Regions from separate parts of the Streptomyces sp. NPDC030809 genome, predicted to be linked through region 1. Evidence: riboswitches for the same ligand, from Rfam matches in the RefSeq annotation. Region 1 holds a riboswitch; each other region holds the start of a gene.
What was found. Region 1 has a riboswitch for cobalamin ahead of ACZ407_RS25105 (energy-coupling factor ABC transporter permease). Riboswitches for the same ligand answer to the same signal wherever they lie in the genome.
Positions count from the first base shown of each region.

Region 1 (6,430 bases):
GACGTGCACCTGGTCCTGGTGGACCTGCGCAACTCGGAGCTGGACGGCCAGCAGGCCGAGGACCGCCTCCACGAGATCGGCATCACGGTCAACCGGAACGCCATCCCGAACGACCCGCGGCCGCCGATGGTCACCTCGGGTCTGCGGATCGGCACCCCGGCCCTGGCCACCCGCGGTTTCGGCGCCGAGGACTTCACCGAGGTCGCCGACATCATCGCCGAGGCCCTGAAGCCCTCGTACGACGGCGAGGCCCTGAAGGCGCGCGTCTCGGCCCTGGCCGCGAAGCACCCGCTGTACCCCTCGCTGTAAGCGGACCCGCCGCTCCGTGCGGCACGTGAGCGGGCCCGGCCTTCCCTTTCCACAGGCCGGGCCCTTCTCATGCCCGCGGACCGGTGACACCGCGTCCCCCTGCGGCACCCCCTCGTGTCCGTCCCCGGCCGCGGCCGCAGCCCTGCTGGAGGGTGAGCCGACTCACGCCGGAGCGGGCCCCCTCCGCCCGGCCGGGCAGACGAACCGTTCACCTCGGCGCGATACGCTCGTCTGCCGGACAAACTCCACCGAAACACCCTTCACCCCCGCCCCTCCCGCTCCGCCCTCCTGCCCCCTCCCCACCCACGAGCTGACAAGGAAGTCGCCACCGTGGCCATCTCCGTCTTCGATCTCTTCTCCATCGGTATCGGCCCCTCCTCGTCCCACACCGTGGGCCCCATGCGGGCGGCCCGCATGTTCGTCAACCGCCTGAAGAAGGACGGCGTCCTCGCCCAGACCGCGTCCGTGCGGGCCGAGCTGTTCGGCTCCCTCGGCGCCACCGGCCACGGACACGGCACCCCCAAGGCCGTCCTGCTCGGCCTCGAAGGCCACTCGCCCCGGACGGTCGACGTGGAGAAGGCGGACGAGGAGGTCGAGCGGATCCGGCAGAGCGGCCGGCTGCGCCTGCTCGGGGCGGAGATAGGGGACGTCCACGAGATCGCCTTCGACGAGCCCAGCCAGCTGATCCTGCACCGCCGCCGCTCCCTGCCGTACCACGCGAACGGCATGACCCTCTTCGCGTACGACGAGACCGGCGCCCCGCTGCTGGAGAAGACGTACTACTCGGTCGGCGGCGGCTTCGTCGTGGACGAGGACGCGGTCGGCGAGGACCGGATCAAGCTCGACGACACCGTGCTGAAGTACCCCTTCCGCACCGGCGACGAGATGCTGCGCCTCACCAAGGAGACCGGCCTGTCGATCTCCGCGCTGATGCTGGAGAACGAGAAGGCCTGGCGCACCGAGGAGGAGATCCGCGAGGGCCTGCTGGAGATCTGGCGGGTCATGCAGGCCTGCGTGCAGCGCGGCATCTCCCGCGAGGGCATCCTCCCCGGCGGCCTGCGCGTCAGGCGCCGCGCCGCCTCCACCGCCCGCCAGCTGCGCACCGAGGGCGACCCGATGCTGCACCGCAGCGAGTGGACGACCATCTACGCGATGGCCGTGAACGAGGAGAACGCGGCCGGCGGCCGGGTCGTGACCGCGCCCACCAACGGCGCGGCGGGGGTCCTGCCGGCGGTCCTGCACTACTACGTGAACTTCGTGCCCGGCGCCGACGAGGACGGCGTGGTCCGCTTCCTCCTGGCCGCCGGCGCGATCGGCATGCTGTTCAAGGAGAACGCCTCGATCTCCGGCGCCGAGGTCGGCTGCCAGGGCGAGGTCGGCTCGGCCTGCTCGATGGCGGCCGGCGCCCTCGCCGAGGTGCTGGGGGGCACCCCGGAGCAGGTGGAGAACGCCGCCGAGATCGGCATGGAGCACAACCTGGGCCTGACCTGCGACCCGGTCGGCGGCCTGGTGCAGATCCCGTGCATCGAGCGCAACGGCATGGCGGCGGTCAAGGCCGTCACCGCGGCCCGCATGGCGATGCGCGGGGACGGCAGCCACAAGGTCTCCCTCGACAAGGTCATCAAGACCATGAAGCAGACCGGCGACGACATGAAGGTCAAGTACAAGGAGACGGCGCGCGGCGGCCTGGCCGTCAACGTCATCGAGTGCTGATCCCGCCGCACCCCGGGCCGGCCGCCTGAAACGCCCCGCCCCCGCCAGGCCACGGCCGCGCAGGGGCGGGGCGCTGACCGCCAACGCCGCCATCCGGCGGGCGGGGCCGCCCCCGGCGCAGGGGTCGGGGCCGCTCCGGCCGTGCCGGGCACCGCGGCCCGGAGCGCGGCGACCGCCGCCCTGCCGGACGTGCTCTGGTACGCGCTGTGGGACGAGGACAGGACGACCACGCGGACTGGCCCTGGAACCCGGCGCTGTACACCGGCCACCGGCGGGCCCACCAGTACGGGGTGAACAGCAGGGAGACCCGGGCGGGGTACACCCTGACCGCGGACCGCGGCGACCGGGACGCCCCGGTCGCCGTGATCGCCCGCGACGGCCGCCGGGCCGGGCGCCTCGGGGCCCGCAGGCCCGCGCTCCGGGATCCATCACCCGAACGGTGCAACCGTCCGGGGGCGGGGGATGTCTCCTCTGGTGACAGCACTGTCCCCGCCTCAGGAGATCCGGGGGTCGAAATGACTCACCGTTCCATCCGCCGTCAGCGTCTCGTGGCCGTGGCCACGGGAGTGCTGCTGACCGCCGGCGCCGCGCTCGCGGCCCCGGTTTCCGCCGCCGCCGCACCGGCCGCGGCACCGAGTGCGCACAAGCCCGTCCCGACGACCCAGACCCCGCAGGTGGTCAACGCCCGCTACGCGGCGCACTGCACCTTCGACCGGGTCGTCGTCGACATCAAGGGGTACATCCCGCCCGTCACCGTCAAGCGGGTCGCCGAACTGCGGTACGACGGCTCCGGCCGGAAGGTCCCGCTGCCCGGCCGCCACTTCCTGGAGATCCGGATGCACCCGGCCCAGGGCCACGACGACGACGGGCAGCCGGTCTACAAGGGCCCCCGCCTCAAGAAGCTGAACCTGCCCAAGCTGAAGGGGATCGCCCTCACCGGCGACTTCGAGGGGTACGTGACCTTCGGGACCGCGTTCAACACCCGGCCCGAGTACAAGACGTTCAAGCTCCACAACCCGGAGCGCTGGGTCATGGACGTCAAGCACGCCAACGTCTGCTGACGCCGGCGGGCGGAGGCCGGCGACGGCCCGGCGAGGGGGCGGCGGTCCGGACGGGCCGCCGCCCCCTCCCCCGTCCGGGGCCGGGTTGTACGTGCCGGATCGGGGCGACTAGGGTCATCTGGCCTTGGTGTACGGGAAACCGGTGGGAAACCGGTGCGGCCCTCGCCACTGTGATCGGGAAGTCCGGCTCCACTCCTGCGGGAAGCCACTGGGCTGCTGCGGGAGACCGCACGGCCCGGGAAGGCGGAGCCAGGGCGGCAGTACCCGTGAGCCAGGAGACCGGCCGGGGCGCGCTGTCCATCCACGAGGTGCTGGAGAGGTCTTCCCCACTCATGCATATAGCCGAGGGGTTCCTGCCCCCGCTGCACGCGGCCGCCTGGGGCGCCGCATCGGCCCCCTTCGTCGTCCACGGCGTCCGGGCCCTGACCCGCGAGGTCAGGGCGAACCCCGAGAGCACGTTGCTGCTGGGGGCCTCCGGCGCCTTCACGTTCGTGCTCTCGGCCCTGAAGATCCCCTCGGTGACGGGCAGTTGCTCGCACCCGACCGGGACCGGCCTGGGCGCGGTGCTGTTCCGGCCGCCCGTCATGGCGGTACTGGGCACGATCACCCTGCTGTTCCAGGCCCTGCTGCTGGCCCACGGCGGCCTGACCACCCTCGGCGCGAACGTCTTCTCGATGGCGATCGCGGGCCCTTGGGCCGGGTACGCGGCCTACCGGCTGCTGCGCCGGGCCGGGGCGCCGCTCATGGTCGCGGTGTTCTCCGGCGCCTTCTTCGCCGACCTGGTCACCTACTGCGTGACCAGCGTGCAGCTGGCGCTGGCCTTCCCGGACCCGGGCACCGGGTTCCCCGGCGCGCTGGCGAAGTTCGGCGGCATCTTCGCGGTGACGCAGATCCCGCTGGCGGTGAGCGAGGGGCTGTTGACGGTCCTGGTGATGCGGCTGCTGACGCAGTCCAGCAAGGCCGATCTGACCCGGCTCGGGGTGCTGGGGGCACCGGCCGGTTCCGCGACCGGTCCGGAGGTGGCGGCGCGATGAGCAGGAACGCACGGATCAACACCCTCCTGCTGCTGCTGGTGGCGGCGCTCGCCGTGCTGCCGCTCGCGCTGGGCCTCGGCGAGGGCAAGGAGGAGCCGTTCACCGGCGCCGACGCGCAGGCCGAGGCGGCCATCACCGAGCTCGACCCCGGCTACGAGCCCTGGTTCTCCCCGCTGTACGAACCGCCGTCCGGGGAGGTCGAGTCGGCGCTGTTCGCCCTCCAGGCGGCGCTGGGCGCGGGGGTGCTCGCGTACTACTTCGGACTGCGGCGCGGCCGCCGCCAGGGCGAGGCCCGCGCGGCGGCGGCCGCGGGTTCCGGCGCCCCGTCCGGCGCGGACGCCCCCGCGGACGGTGCACCGGGCGCGGGGTCCTAGCCGGTGCTGCCCATCGACGCGGCCGCGCACGGCAGCCGCTGGCGGGGCCGGCACCCGCTGGAGAAGGCGCTGCTCGGGCTGGGGCTGACGGTGGCGGCCCTGTGCCTGCCGCCGTGGCCCGGCGGCCCGCTGGTGGCCGCCGCCACCCTGGGCGTGCTGCTCGGCCCCGCCGGGGTGGCGCCGCGGCAGCTGTGGCGGGCCTTCCGGATCCCGCTGGGCTTCTGCTTCACGGGCGCGCTCCCCCTGCTGGTGCAGGTCGGCGGCCCGGCGGGGCTGCTCGCCCCGGCCCCCGACGGCCTGCGGCAGGCGGCCGAGCTGCTGCTGCGGACCTCGGCGGGCTCCTTGGGCGTGCTGCTGTTCGCGTTCACCACCCCGGTGTCGGACGTCCTGCCGCGGCTGGTGCGGGCCGGGGTGCCCGCCCCCGTGGTGGACGTGGCGCTGGTCATGTACCGGATCGGCTTCCTGCTGCTGGACTCGCTGGCCCAGGTCCGGCAGGCGCAGGCGGCCCGGCTGGGGAACACCGGCCGCGCGGCGCTCTGGCGCTCCCTCGCCGGGCAGGGCGCCACCGTGTTCGTACGGGCCTTCGACCGGGCCGGGCGGATGCAGGCGGGGCTGGCCGGCCGCGGCTACGACGGCACCCTGCGGGTGCTGGTCCCGCCGGCGGCGGTCTCCTGGCGGTTCCTGGCGGCCTCGGCCGCCCTGCTCGGCGCCGTGGTCGCGCTGACCCTCGTACTGAAAGGCCTGGGGCTGTGAACCCGTTGGTGGAACTGGTCGATGCGGGATACGCCTACGAGGACGGGCCCGAGGTGCTGTCGGGGGTGTCCTTCGGGATCCCCGCGGGCCGGGCGCTGGCCCTGCTGGGGCGCAACGGCGGGGGCAAGACCACCCTGCTGCGGCTGCTGAGCGGCGGGCTGCGGCCCGGCTCGGGGCGGCTGCTGCTCGACGGGGAGCCGGTGCGCCACGACCGCAAGGGCCTGACCCGGCTGCGGACCGCGGTGCAGCTGGTGGTGCAGGACCCGGACGACCAGCTGTTCGCCGCCTCGGTGGAGCAGGACGTCTCCTTCGGGCCGATGAACCTCGGGCTGCCCGAGCGGGAGGTCCGCGAGCGGGTGGCCGGGGCGCTGGAGGCGCTGGACATCACCGCCCTGCGGGAGCGGCCCACGCACCTGCTGTCGTACGGGCAGCGCAAGCGGGCCGCCATCGCGGGGGCGGTGGCGATGCAGCCTCGGGTGCTGATCCTCGACGAGCCGACGGCCGGGCTGGATCCGGACGGGCAGGAGCGGCTGCTGGCCGCGCTGGAGCGGCTGCGGGCCCTCGGGACCACGGTGGTGATGTCCACGCACGACGTGGAGCTGGCGGTGCGCTGGGCGGACGACGCCGCGGTGCTGGGCCCGGACGGGCTGCGGACGGGGCCTGCCGGGGAGCTGCTGGCGGACGCGGAGCTGCTGGCGGCGGCCCGGCTGCGGCCGGCCTGGGCCCCGGCGGTGGCGGCCTTCCTGCGCGCCGGGGGCCTGCTGGCCGCGGACGCCCCGGGGCCGGGCACCCCGGACGAGCTCGCGGCCTGGCTCCCGGACGGGCTGCGGGCCGGGGCCGGGGAGCGGGGCGGGAGCCGGGCCGGGGAGCCGGGCCCGGCCTGACCGGCCGGGAGCGGGCCGCCCCTACGATGGCGGCATGTCGCTGCCGCACGCCATCCTCACCGCCCTGCTGGAGAAGCCCTCGTCGGGGCTGGAGCTGACCCGGCGGTTCGACAAGTCCATCGGCTACTTCTGGTCCGCCACCCACCAGCAGATATACCGCGAGCTCGGGAAGCTGGAGGAGGCCGGGCTGATCCGGGTGCTGCCGGGCGGGCCGCCCGCGCGGGGGCAGAAGAAGGAGTTCGAGGTGCTGCCCGCGGGGCGGGCGGAGCTGAGCCGCTGGGTGGGCGAGAGCCAGGACCCGA
Region 1 is NZ_JBVIDV010000020.1:78,126-84,555, reverse strand. It holds gene glyA (serine hydroxymethyltransferase) at 1-309, shown strand, start outside; gene ACZ407_RS25115 (L-serine ammonia-lyase) at 640-2,022, shown strand; gene ACZ407_RS25110 (AMIN-like domain-containing (lipo)protein) at 2,538-3,083, shown strand; cobalamin riboswitch at 3,192-3,385, shown strand; gene ACZ407_RS25105 (energy-coupling factor ABC transporter permease) at 3,416-4,117, shown strand; gene ACZ407_RS25100 (energy-coupling factor ABC transporter substrate-binding protein) at 4,114-4,491, shown strand; gene cbiQ (cobalt ECF transporter T component CbiQ) at 4,495-5,244, shown strand; gene ACZ407_RS25090 (energy-coupling factor ABC transporter ATP-binding protein) at 5,241-6,128, shown strand; gene ACZ407_RS25085 (PadR family transcriptional regulator) at 6,163-6,430, shown strand, end outside.

Region 2 (6,430 bases), on a different contig from region 1:
CCTGGTCTCCTCGGGCACCACCCCGAAGATGATCCAGAAGGAGACCCAGGTCCGGATGATCGGCTACGGGGCCATGCTCACGGAGTCCTTCGTCGCGGTCATGGCCGTCATCGCGGCCTGCATCATCGAGCCCGGCCTCTTCTTCGCCGTGAACTCCCCGCCGGGGGTCGTCGGCACCACCGTCGAGGCCGCCTCGCAGGCCGTCGGGAACTTCGGCTTCGCCCTCTCCGGGGCGGACCTGGCCCAGGCCGCCAAGGACGTGGAGGAGGCCACCCTGCTCTCCCGCACCGGCGGCGCCCCGACCTTCGCACTCGGAATGTCGGAGATCTTCTCGTCGGTGTTCGGCGGGTCCTCGATGAAGGCGTTCTGGTACCACTTCGCGATCATGTTCGAGGCCCTCTTCATCCTCACCACCCTCGACGCCGGCACCCGCGTGGGCCGCTTCATGCTCCAGGACACCCTGGGCAACGTGGCCAAGCCCTTCAAGCAGGTCAGCTGGAAGCCCGGCGTGTGGATCACCAGCGCGGTGGTCGTCGGGGCCTGGGGCTACTTCCTGTGGGTGGGCGTGAAGGACCCGCTGGGCGGCATCAACCAGCTCTTCCCGCTGTTCGGCATCGCGAACCAGCTGCTCGCCGCGGTGGCCCTGGCCGTCTGCACCACCCTGCTCGTGAAGTCCGGCCGGCTGAAGTGGGCCTGGGTCACCGGCGTGCCGCTCGCCTGGGACGCCGTGGTCACCCTCACCGCCAGCTGGCAGAAGGTGTTCTCCGAGGACCCGCGGGTGGGCTTCTTCGCCCAGCGCGACAAGTTCCAGGCGGGCATCGACGCCGACAAGGTGCTGCCGCCCGCCAAGACCATGGACGAGATGCACACCGTGGTCACCAACGCCACCGTGGACGGGGTCCTGTCCGCCCTCTTCGCCCTGCTGATCGTGGTCGTGCTGGCGGACGCCGCCCGGGTCTGCATCAAGGCCGTCCGCAGCCCGGAGTCGGTCCGGCTGCACGAGACCCCGTACACCCGCTCCGCGATCGTGGCCCCGGCCGGGCTCCTGCCCACCGAGGAGGAGCGGGCCGAACTGGCCGCCGCCGGCCTGGACTCGGGCGGGGGCCGGCAGCGGGAGTCCGTGGCGCCGTGAGCGCCCGCGCACTCCTCGCCCGGATCCGCTTCTACGTCCGCGAGTTCTCCGGCGAGGCGGCCTACGACCGTTACGTCGCCCACACCCGCGGACACGACCCGCAGGCGCCCGTCCTGAGCCGGCGGGCGTTCGAACGGGCCCGCACGGACGCCCGCGAGGGGGACCCCCGCGAGGGCTTCCGCTGCTGCTGAACCCCCTCCCCGCCCCGTACGAAGGGCCCCGCCGCACCCGGCGGGGCCCTTCGCCGTACCCGCCCCGAGCCGGTCAACGGGCCCTTCCGGAACAGGCCGTGCTCACGTACAGCCCCCAGGCGAAGGCGTAGCGCAATCAGCCGGACACAACATCTAGGGGGTCGCACACGAGGCTGCCCCCACATGTATGCTCGTCCTCGCTGTCGTCGCAGGGGAATCCGGTGGGAATCCGGAACTGTCCCGCAACGGTATGAGATGCACTGATCTGTGCGATGCGAGTCCGAAGACCTGCCGACAGCGCACCCGGGTCGACCGAGCCGGGTCCAGACACGTCCGGGTCTCGCGGGTTGGGCCGGCGGACGCCATGCGGAGACGCGCTGCCCGCCCTGCCACGGGCCGCCGCGCGCCCCCTTCCGCGTGCGCGCTCGCACCCCGCCCCGAAGGCAACGGGCCGAGCGAGGGAGAGCCCCCACCGTGACCATCGCGCCTTCCGCACCGCGCGCCGAGTCCGACCAGCCCGAGGCCGAAGGCCCCGGCGCCGCGCTGCTGCGCACCCTCACCGACCTCACCGCCGACCTGCCCGACACCGACCCCGGCCGGGTGGCCGCCGCCGCCCTGCGCGGCCGCAGCGCCGACGCGGACGAGGCCGAGCTGCGCGGGCTTGCCACCGAGGCGGCCGCGGGGCTCATCTCCGAGGACCCGGCGTACTCCAAGCTCGCCGCCCGCCTGCTCACCCTCGCCATCGCGGAGGAGGCCGCCGGTCAGGGCGCGACCTCCTTCTCGGCCTCCGTCGCCACCGGCCACGCCGAGGGCCTGATCGCCGACCGCACCGCGGAGTTCGTCCGCGCCCACGCGGCCCGGCTGGACGCCCTGGTCGAGCAGTCCCTCGCGGAGGGGGCCGACGACCGCTTCGGCTTCTTCGGCCTGCGCACCCTGCACAGCCGCTACCTGCTGCGCCACCCGATCACCCGGCAGGTCGTCGAGACCCCGCAGCACTTCATGCTGCGCGTGGCCTGCGGCCTGGCCGAGGACGAGTCGGTGCGCGCGGTGGAGGAGGTGGCCTCGCTGTACCGGCTGATGAGCCGCCTGGACTACCTGCCGTCCTCCCCCACCCTCTTCAACTCCGGCACCCGGCACCCGCAGATGTCCTCCTGCTACCTGCTGGACTCCCCGCTGGACGAGCTGGACTCGATCTACGACCGCTACCACCAGGTGGCGCGCCTGTCGAAGCACGCGGGCGGCATCGGCCTGTCCTACTCGCGCATCCGCGCCCGCGGTTCGCTGATCCGCGGCACCAACGGCCACTCCAACGGCATCGTCCCGTTCCTGAAGACCCTCGACGCCTCCGTGGCCGCGGTGAACCAGGGCGGCCGCCGCAAGGGCGCCGCCGCCGTGTACCTGGAGACCTGGCACGCGGACATCGAGGAGTTCCTGGAGCTGCGGGACAACACGGGCGAGGACGCCCGCCGCACCCACAACCTCAACCTCGCGCACTGGATCCCGGACGAGTTCATGCGCCGCGTGAACGCCGACGGCGAGTGGTCGCTGTTCTCCCCGTCCGACGTGCCCGAGCTGGTCGACCTGTACGGCGACGAGTTCGACGAGGCGTACCGCAAGGCCGAGGCGGCAGGCCTGGCCAAGAAGTCCATGCCGGCCCGCGAGCTGTACGGCCGCATGATGCGCACCCTCGCGCAGACCGGCCAGGGCTGGATGACGTTCAAGGACGCCTCCAACCGGACCGCGAACCAGACCGCCCTGCCCGGCAGCGTGGTCCACTCCTCCAACCTCTGCACCGAGATCATCGAGGTCACCGACGACGGCGAGACGGCCGTCTGCAACCTCGGCTCGGTCAACCTCGGCGCGTTCGTGGCCGACGGCGCGATGGACTGGGAGCGGCTGGACGAGACCGTCCGCACCGCCGTGACCTTCCTCGACCGGGTCGTGGACATCAACTTCTACCCGACCGAGCAGGCGGGCCGCTCCAACGCCCGCTGGCGGCCGGTGGGCCTGGGCGCCATGGGCCTCCAGGACGTGTTCTTCAAGCTGCGCCTGCCCTTCGACTCGGCCGAGGCGAAGGCCCTGTCCACGCAGATCGCCGAGCGCATCATGCTCGCCGCGTACGAGGCCTCCGCGGACCTCGCCGAGCGCAACGGCCCGGTGCCCGCGTGGGAGCAGACCCGTACCGCCCAGGGCGTCCTGCACCCGGACCACTACAACAGCGCGGCCGAGCGCCACTGGCCGGAGCGCTGGGAGGCGCTGCGCGCCCGCATCGCCGAGACCGGCATGCGCAACTCGCTGCTGCTGGCGATCGCGCCGACCGCCACGATCGCCTCGATCGCGGGCGTGTACGAGTGCATCGAGCCGCAGGTCTCCAACCTCTTCAAGCGCGAGACCCTCAGCGGTGAGTTCCTCCAGGTCAACGGCTACCTGGTCGAGGACCTCAAGAAGCTGGGCGTGTGGGACGCGCAGACCCGCGAGGCGCTGCGCGACGCCTCCGGCTCGGTGGCCGGCTTCGGCTGGATCCCGGCCGAGGTGCGCGAGCTGTACCGCACGGCGTGGGAGATCCCGCAGCGCGGCCTGATCGACATGGCGGCGGCCCGCACCCCGTACCTCGACCAGAGCCAGTCCCTGAACCTGTTCATGGAGACGCCCACCATCGGCAAGCTCAGCTCGATGTACGCGTACGCCTGGAAGCAGGGCCTGAAGACCACGTACTACCTGCGCTCGCGCCCGGCGACGAAGATCGCCCGCGCCGCGTCGGCCGCGTCCGCCGTCCCGGCCGCAGCCCCTGCGGCCCAGCTCCCCCAGGCGCTCGACGCCGAGGCGCTGGCCTGCTCCCTTGAGAACCCCGAGTCCTGCGAGGCCTGCCAGTAATGAGCACCACCCGTAAGCAGAACCTGCTCGACCCCGGCTTCGAGCTGACCCTGCGCCCGATGCGCTACCCGGACTTCTACGAGCGCTACCGGGACGCGATCAAGAACACCTGGACCGTGGAGGAGGTCGATCTCCACTCGGACGTGGCCGACCTCGCGAAGCTGACGCCGGCCGAGCAGCACATGATCGGCCGCCTGGTCGCGTTCTTCGCCACCGGCGACTCGATCGTGGCGAACAACCTGGTCCTGACGCTGTACAAGCACATCAACTCCCCGGAGGCGCGCCTGTACCTGTCGCGCCAGCTGTTCGAGGAGGCCGTGCACGTCCAGTTCTACCTGACGCTGCTCGACACCTACCTGCCCGATCCGGAGGACCGCGCGGCGGCCTTCGCGGCGGTCGAGAACATCCCCTCCATCCGCGAGAAGGCGCAGTTCTGCTTCAAGTGGATGGACTCGGTCGAGAAGATCGACCGGCTGGAGACGCAGGCCGACCGCCGGCGCTTCCTGCTGAACCTGATCTGCTTCGCCGCGTGCATCGAGGGCCTGTTCTTCTACGGCGCCTTCGCGTACGTGTACTGGTTCCGGTCGCGCGGCCTGCTGCACGGCCTGGCCACCGGCACCAACTGGGTGTTCCGCGACGAGACCATGCACATGAACTTCGCGTTCGAGGTCGTGGACACGGTCCGCAAGGAGGAGCCCGAGCTCTTCGACGACGAGCTGCGGCAGCAGGTCACGGACATGCTGAAGGAGGCCGTCGAGGCGGAGCTGCAGTTCGGCCGCGACCTGTGCGGCGACGGCCTGCCCGGCATGAACACCGAGTCGATGCGCGAGTACCTCCAGTGCGTCGCCGACCAGCGCCTGGTGCGCCTCGGCTTCGCCCCGGTCTACGGCTCGGAGAACCCGTTCTCCTTCATGGAGCTCCAGGGCGTCCAGGAGCTGACGAACTTCTTCGAGCGCCGCCCGTCGGCGTACCAGGTGGCCGTCGAGGGCACCGTGGACCTCGACGAGGACTTCTAGGAGTTCCGCGGGACCCCTTGTGCACCGCCGATGCCGCTTCCGGACCGTGGGTCCGGGGGCGGCATCGCCGCGTCCGGGCGGGGTTCCCGTCGCGCGGCCCGTCAGCCGCCCGCGGCGTGCCGGACGGCGATGCGGGGCCGGCGGCGGCCGGTCTCCGTCGCGCAGTTCCCGGCGGCGATGCGCTCGGCGCGCAGGGAGGCCGCGCGCAGCTGCCGGTCGATGCGGCGGTCGCGGAGGGTTCCGTACAGGGCGGGGCCGAGGAGCAGGGCGGCGGCGGACAGGACGGCGAGGTAGTTCAGGAACGTGCTCATGGCTCCACTCTCGTGGGGCCGTCGCCTTCCCGGCAGTGGCAGGACTGTCATGAAACAACGAATTGCTGCCACACTGGAGGCATGCTGAACAACGTGGCCGTGGCCGTCGTGAACGGGGTCGCCCCCTTCGAGCTCGGGGTCTTCTGCGAGGTCTTCGGCATCGACCGCAGCGAGATGGGACTGCCGGTGTACGACTTCGCCGTGTGCGCCGCCGAGCCGGGCCCGGAGCCGCTCACGGTCGGCGCCGGCGCCTTCCGGGTGCTCGCCCCGCACGGGCTGGAGCGCCTCGCCGAAGCGGACCTGGTCTGCCTGCCCGCCGACCGGGAGGCACCGGTGCGCGACTACCCCGAACCCCTGCTGGAGGCGGTCCGCGCCGCCGTGGACCGCGGCGCCCGCGTCCTGAGCGTGTGCAGCGGCGCGTTCGTCCTGGGGGCGGCCGGGCTGCTCGACGGACGCCGCTGCACGACCCACTGGATGCACGCCCAGGCCCTGGCCCGGCGCTTCCCCCGGGCCCTGGTGGACCCGGACGTGCTCTACGTGGACGAAGGCCCGGTGATCACCGCCGCGGGCACCGCGTCCGGGATCGACGCCTGCCTGCACGTGGTGCGGCAGGAGCACGGCGCCGAGGTGGCCAACACGATCGCCCGCCGGATGGTCGTGCCGCCCCACCGGGACGGCGGCCAGGCCCAGTTCATCCAGCGCCCGCTGCCGCGCACCAGCTGCGACACGGTCGGCGAGGTGCTCGGCTGGATGACCGAGCACTTGGCGGAGGAGATCACCGTGGAGCAGCTCGCGGACCGGGCGCACATGTCACCGCGCACCTTCGCCCGCCGCTTCCTCCAGGAGACGGGCACCACCCCGTACCGCTGGCTGCTGCGCCGCCGGGTGCTGTTCGCGCAGGAGCTG
Region 2 is NZ_JBVIDV010000016.1:97,694-104,123, reverse strand. It holds gene ACZ407_RS21760 (carbon starvation CstA family protein) at 1-1,132, shown strand, start outside; gene ACZ407_RS21755 (YbdD/YjiX family protein) at 1,129-1,323, shown strand; cobalamin riboswitch at 1,511-1,633, shown strand; gene ACZ407_RS21750 (ribonucleoside-diphosphate reductase subunit alpha) at 1,798-4,197, shown strand; gene ACZ407_RS21745 (ribonucleotide-diphosphate reductase subunit beta) at 4,197-5,213, shown strand; gene ACZ407_RS21740 (hypothetical protein) at 5,315-5,524, opposite strand; gene ACZ407_RS21735 (helix-turn-helix domain-containing protein) at 5,606-6,430, shown strand, end outside.
Region 2: another riboswitch for cobalamin. It lies ahead of ACZ407_RS21750 (ribonucleoside-diphosphate reductase subunit alpha); the one in region 1 lies ahead of ACZ407_RS25105 (energy-coupling factor ABC transporter permease).

Region 3 (6,430 bases), on a different contig from region 1:
ACCAGCCGGGGGACGTCCACACTCACCACTCGATGCCCCTCTGGCCCTTCTGACCGGTGTCCATGGGGTGCTTGACCTTGGTCATCTCGGTGACGAGGTCGGCGAACTCCACCAGCTTCTCCGGCGCGTTCCGGCCGGTGATCACCACGTGCTGGGTGCCGGGCCGGTTGCGCAGCACCTCGATCACCTCGTCGGTGTCGATCCAGCCCCAGTGCAGCGGGTACGCGAACTCGTCGAGCACGTACAGCCGGTGGGTCTCGGCCGCCAGGTCGCGCTTGACCTGCTCCCAGCCCTCGCGCGCCGCCTGCTCGTTGTCCAGCTGCGCGTCGCGCTGCACCCAGGACCAGCCCTCGCCCATCTTGTGCCAGACCACGCTGCCGCCCTTGCCGGTCTCGCCGAGGGCCTTGAGGGCGTTCTCCTCGCCGACCTTCCACTTGGCCGACTTGACGAACTGGAACACCCCGATCGGCCAGCCCTGGTTCCAGGCCCGCAGCGCCAGCCCGAAGGCCGCCGTGGACTTGCCCTTGCCCGGGCCGGTGTGCACGAAGACCAGCGGCCGGTTGCGGCGCTGGCGCGTCGTCAGACCGTCGTCCGGGATGACGGTCGGCTGTCCCTGGGGCATTACGCGGCCCTCCTGTTGTGGTGGTTGATGTCCGAAGCCGTGCGTACGTCCTTGACCAGGCCCGCGATCGAGTCCGCCCGCAGCCCGTCGAGGGTTACGGCCGGCCCGCCGAGATCGGCCGCGAGCCGGCCGGCGAGGCCCAGGCGCACCGGGCCCGCCTCGCAGTCCACGACCACCGAGGCGGTGCCCTCGGCGGCCAGCAGCCGTGCCGAACGGGCCGCCAGCCCCAGCGCGTCCGGGCCGGACGTGGCCCGCCCGTCCGTGACCACGACCAGCAGCGGCCGCCGCGAGGGGTCCCGCAGCCGCTCGATGCGCAGCACCTCGCGGGCCTTGAGCAGCCCGGCGGCCAGCGGGGTGCGGCCGCCGGTGGGCAGCTGCTCCAGCCGCGCCGCGGCCGCGTCCACGGACGAGGTGGGCGGCAGGGCCAGGGTGGCCGAGCCGCCGCGGAAAGTGATCAGGCCGACCTTGTCGCGCCGCTGGTAGGCGTCCAGCAGCAGCGACAGCACCGCGCCCTTGACGGCGCCCATCCGCTGCCGCGCCGCCATCGACCCGGAGGCGTCCACGACGAACAGCACGAGGTTGCCCTCCCGGCCCTCCCGCGCCGCCTGCCGCAGGTCGTCCCGGCGGACGACCAGCCCGGGGCCGGAGCGCCCGCGGGCCCGCTGGTGCGGGGCGGCCGCCTGCACGGTCGCCGCCAGGTGCAGCTTGGTCAGCTGACCGCGGGGCCGGTGCGCGCCCGTGGTCCGGCCGTGCGCGGTACGGGCCCGTGAGCGCCGCCCGGAGGCACCCTCGCCGAGCCCGGGCACGCTGAGCACCTTCGTACGGAAGGGCTCCGCGGCCCGTACGGCGGCCTGCTCGGGCGCCGTACCGCCCTGCCCGGTCTGCGGCGAGGGCTCCCGGGCCGCGGACTCCTGCGCGGCCGGCTCCTGCTGCGGGGGCTCGGGGGCCTCCGCCTGCTGCGGACCGTCGGGGGCACCGCCCTGCGGGGGCACCCCGCCGCCGTCGGGACCGCCGTCCGGACCGCCCTCGGGACCGCCGTCCCCCGGGCCCTCCGGGTCCGGCTCGGGCTCCGGCTCGTCGTCCGGGAAACCGTCGAGGATCCGGTCGAGCAGCTCCTCGTCCAGACCCGGCGCGTCGAACGGATTGCGGCGGCGCCGGTGCGGCAGCGCCAGCAGCGCGGCCTGCCGGACGTCCTCCTTGCGCACGGACGTGCGCCCGGCCCACGCGGCCAGCGCCACGGCCGTGCGCGCCATCACGATGTCGGCGCGCATGCCGTCCACCTCGAACCCGGCGCACACCGCGGCGATCCGGAGCAGCGCCGCGTCCCCGAGCACCACCGCGGGCAGCAGGGCGCGGGCCGCCGTCACGCGGTCGCGCACGGCCGCCTCGTCCCCGGCCCAGCGGACGGCGAAGGCCTCGGGATCGGCGTCGTACGCGAGTCGGCGCCGGACCACCTCGACCCGCTGCTGCGGCTCGCGGGAGGCGGCGACCTCGACGGTCAGCCCGAACCGGTCGAGCAGCTGCGGCCGCAGCTCGCCCTCCTCCGGGTTCATGGTGCCGACGAGCAGGAACCGGGCGGCATGGCGGACGGAGACGCCCTCGCGCTCCACGTACGACGAGCCCATCGCGGCCGCGTCCAGCAGGACGTCCACGAGGTGGTCGTGGAGCAGGTTGACCTCGTCCACGTAGAGGATGCCGCGGTTGGCGTCGGCGAGCAGGCCCGGCTCGAAGGCCTTCACCCCGTCGGCGAGGGCCCGCTCGATGTCGAGGGCACCGACGAGCCGGTCCTCGGAGGCGCCGATGGGGAGTTCCACCATCCGCGCGGGTCGGGCACTGCCCTCGACGCCCTCGTGCGGGCCGTCCGGGCACTGCGGATCGGGCCCGCCCGGGTCGCAGCTGAACCGGCAGCCGGTCACGACCGGGACCGGGGGCAGCAGCGCGGAAAGGGCGCGCACGGCCGTGCTTTTGGCCGTGCCCTTCTCCCCGCGTACGAGCACCCCGCCGACTGCCGGGCTCACGGCATTCAGCAGCAGGGCCAGCCGCAGGTCCTGCTGACCGACCACCGCGGTGAACGGATAGGGCGTGCTCACAGCTTCACTCCTTCATCCCACATCTCCAGCCCGGCCGGAACATCCGGCTCCGCGGCAACTCCCAGCCCCGCCGGCGCTCGGGGCGCGGGGTCCGGGGCAGAGCCCCGGGGGCGCGGTGGCGCCTCGCGCGCGCTCACGGCGCCCCCGGCGGTACGAACGGGAGCCCCGCCGGGGCCCCCGACTCGATCAGCCGCAGCAGCGCATCCGTGTCGGCGTGCTCCTCGATCAGGTCGCCCAGCAGGTCGAGCTGCTCCTCCCGCAGCGTCCCGAAGGACGTGTCGGGAGCCGGCACGAACCGGCGCCCGGCGGCGGCCGCGACCTCGCGCAGGAAGGCCCGGCGGAAGCCGTCGCTCTCCAGCGAGCCGTGCCAGTGCGTCCCCCACACCGAGCCCACCCGGCACCCGTCCAGGAACGGCTCGCCGCCCCGGACCTCGGCCACGCCGTGGTGGATCTCGTACCCCTCGACGGGCTCCCCGAGCGCCTCGCCCACCGGTCGCGCCAGGGTCTTCTCCACGGCGAACCGGACGGAGACCGGGAGCAGCCCCAGGCCCGGCACCGTGCCGGCCCGGGACTCCACCTCGTCCTCGATCACCTCGCCCAGGGCCTGGAACCCGCCGCAGATGCCGAGCACCGGCCGCCCCTCGGCGGCCCGCCGGGCCAGCGCGTCCGCCAGCCCGCGCTCGCGCAGCCACTCCAGGGCCTTCACCGTGCCGCGGGTGCCCGGCACGACGGCCAGGTCGGCGTCCGCCAGCTCCTCGGGGCGGTCCACGAACCGCACCACCACGCCGGGCTCGGCGGCCAGCGCGTCCACATCGGTGAAGTTGGACATCAGCGGCACCGCGCACACCGCGACCCGCAGCACGTCCTCGCCGACCGGCGGCGCGACCGCGGACTCGCGCACGGCCCCGCGCAGCGAGACCCGCAGCCCGTCCTCCTCGTCGATGCCCAGCCCGTGCCGGAAGGGCAGCACCCCGAAGGTCTCGCGGCCGGTGAGCCCGCGCAGCATCTCCAGGCCGGGTTCCAGCAGGGTCACATCCCCGCGGAACTTGTTCACCAGGTAGCCGGCGACCAGTTCCTGGTCCGCGGGGCTCAGCAGCGCCGTCGTACCGAAGAAGGAGGCGAAGACCCCGCCCTTGTCGATGTCCCCGACGACCACGACGGGGAACCGCGCGGCGCGCGCGATGCCCATGTTCACGATGTCGGTCCGGCGCAGGTTGATTTCGGCCGGGCTGCCCGCCCCCTCGCAGATCACTGCGTCATACGTGCCCCGGAGCTGCGCCAGGCAGTCCGTGACCACGCCGAGGAGCTGCTCCTGCCGCCCGCCGTGGTAGCCGCGCGCGCTCATCTCGCCGACCGGCTTGCCCAGCAGCACCACCTGGCTGCTGCGGTCGCTGCCCGGCTTGAGCAGCACCGGGTTCATCAGCGCGGTCGGCTCCACCCGGGCCGCCTGGGCCTGCATCGCCTGGGCCCGGCCGATCTCTGCGCCCTCGCGGGTCACGAAGGAGTTGAGCGACATGTTCTGGGCCTTGAAGGGGGCCACCTTGACCCCCTGGCGGGCCAGCCAGCGGCAGATGCCCGCGGTGACCACGCTCTTGCCCGCGTCCGAGGTGGTGCCGGCGACCAGCAGACCGCCCCCCAGTGCCCCCGTGCTCATCGGCGTCCCTTCCGTGCGTAGGAGACGAGCGAGCGGCCCGCCACGCAGGCGCCCAGCGCGAGCCAGGTCACCCGCCGGGAGAGCCGTACCGCCCGTTCGATGTCGGCGACTTCGACCGGCCGGCCCGCCGCGCCGTTGAGCACCGCCCGGTGCTCGACCCGGCCCGCATACGCGAGGGTGCCGCCCATCCGGACGCCGAGGGCGCCGGCGAAGGCGGACTCCACCGGGCCGGCGTTGGGGCTCGGGTGCTTGTGCGCGTCGGCCCGCCAGGCCCGGACCGCCCCCCGACGGTCCGGGCCCGCCAGTACGGCCGCGGCCGCGGTGAGCCGGGCGCCCGGCCAGCCGGCCAGGTCGTCCAGGCGGGCGGAGGCCCAGCCGTAGCGCAGGTACCGGGGGGACTTGTGGCCGACCATCGCGTCGAGCGTGTTGACGGCGCGGAAGGCGAGCAGTCCGGGGACCCCGCCGAGGGCTCCCCACACGAGTGCGCCGACCACGGCGTCGGAGGTGTTCTCGGCCACGGACTCGACCACGGCGCGCGCGATCTGCTGCTCGTCGAGGGAGTGCGGGTCGCGCCCGCACAGGTGCGGCAGCCGCTCCCGGGCCACCTCCCCGTCCCCGGCCGCCAGCGCCCCGCCGATGGCCCGGGCCTCCCGGCCCAGCGAGGTGCCGCCGACGACGGTCCAGGTGGCGGCGGCGGTCAGGGCGATCCGCAGGGCGGCCGGCCGGCGGCGCACGGCGCGGGCGCCCAGTGCTCCGAGGGCGGCCGCGCCCCCGGCGCAGACCAGGGTGTGCAGGGCGCCGCGGGCGCGCTGCTCGTGGGGCGCGTCCTTCCACAGGACGCCTTCCACGGCGGCGGCGGCACGGCCGAAAGCGGCGACGGGGTGCCCGCGGCGCGGATCGCCCAGGATCCGGTCGCCGATCAGCCCGGCCGCCGCGCCGTACGCGAAAACGCGATCGGCACGCATGGCGTGTATGTCCTCACTCAGGGTCCGCGCCCTGGTTCGACGTGACCGGCGGTGAGAGTCTCCTGGCTCCCGGATCGGCTGTTCCCCCGGCCTTCCAGCCCCGCGGGGCCGTGACGCACGGTGGGGGAGAGCTCCCCGGTGACAGTGGCGGGACCGCGCCGGATTCGCACCGGACTTCCTCTCCTGCCGCCGTGTTGGCCCGGGCAGTCCACCACGCACCGCAATGGCCCGTCAACTCGCCGTTGACCTGCGAAGGCGCAGTGTGCGCAGGCCCACAGCCGGACCGCGGCCGGACGGCGACGGGGGCGCACACCGGCCCTGCGGTGCGCTCCCCGCGGGTACGCGAAAGCTCCCCCGGAGGAGTCCTCAGGGGGAGCTTCCGCGGTCGTCAGCTGACGATCAGGTAGATCCCGTAGGCCACGGCCGCGGCGCAGAGCGCGAAGGCGGCGTAGGCACCGGTGCGGGCGACGGTGGCGGTGCCGCCCTGCTCGACGGCGGCCTCGTGCTTCGAGAGGCCGACGAGGCCGATGGTGAAGAGGGCCACGAGGGCCACGGTGGCGCCGAGGCTGACTCCGAAGACGGAGCCGAGAGCTGCCCAGTCGATCTTCATGCTGCTGATCCTCTGTTCTGGTCCGGCCGTCAGACCGCGGCGGCCGGGGCGGCCGGGGTCTCGCCGTGGGCGGGGGCCGGGGCCGGGATGGTGGCCTTCAGGTCCTCGTCGGTGACGGCGGCGGTGGTGCCCGCCGGGGGCGGGGTGACGGCCGCGATGGCGGTGGTGACCACGCCGGGGGTCTCGTCGTCCGTGTCGGTGTCGTTCACGTTGTGGTGGTCGACGACCTGGCGGCGCGAGATCCGCCAGATGGCGAAGCAGGAGCCGACGAGGAAGACGGTGACGGCGATGACGCCGATGTCACCCGTGCGCATGACCAGCTCGGCACCGGCGGAGACCAGGGCCGCGGCCGGCAGGGTCAGGCCCCACGCGACGAACATGCGGGTGGCGGTGGACCAGCGGACCACGCCGCCCTTGCGGCCGAGGCCGGCGCCCATGACCGCACCGGAGCAGGAGTGGGTGGTGGAGAGGGAGAAGCCCAGGTTCGAG
Region 3 is NZ_JBVIDV010000014.1:64,999-71,428, reverse strand. It holds gene ACZ407_RS19665 (cobyrinate a,c-diamide synthase) at 1-26, opposite strand, end outside; gene cobO (cob(I)yrinic acid a,c-diamide adenosyltransferase) at 23-622, opposite strand; gene ACZ407_RS19655 (putative cobaltochelatase) at 622-2,712, opposite strand; gene ACZ407_RS19650 (cobyric acid synthase) at 2,846-4,366, opposite strand; gene ACZ407_RS19645 (cobalamin biosynthesis protein) at 4,363-5,331, opposite strand; cobalamin riboswitch at 5,388-5,511, opposite strand; gene ACZ407_RS19640 (hypothetical protein) at 5,720-5,941, opposite strand; gene ACZ407_RS19635 (inorganic phosphate transporter) at 5,971-6,430, opposite strand, start outside.
Region 3: another riboswitch for cobalamin. It lies ahead of ACZ407_RS19645 (cobalamin biosynthesis protein); the one in region 1 lies ahead of ACZ407_RS25105 (energy-coupling factor ABC transporter permease).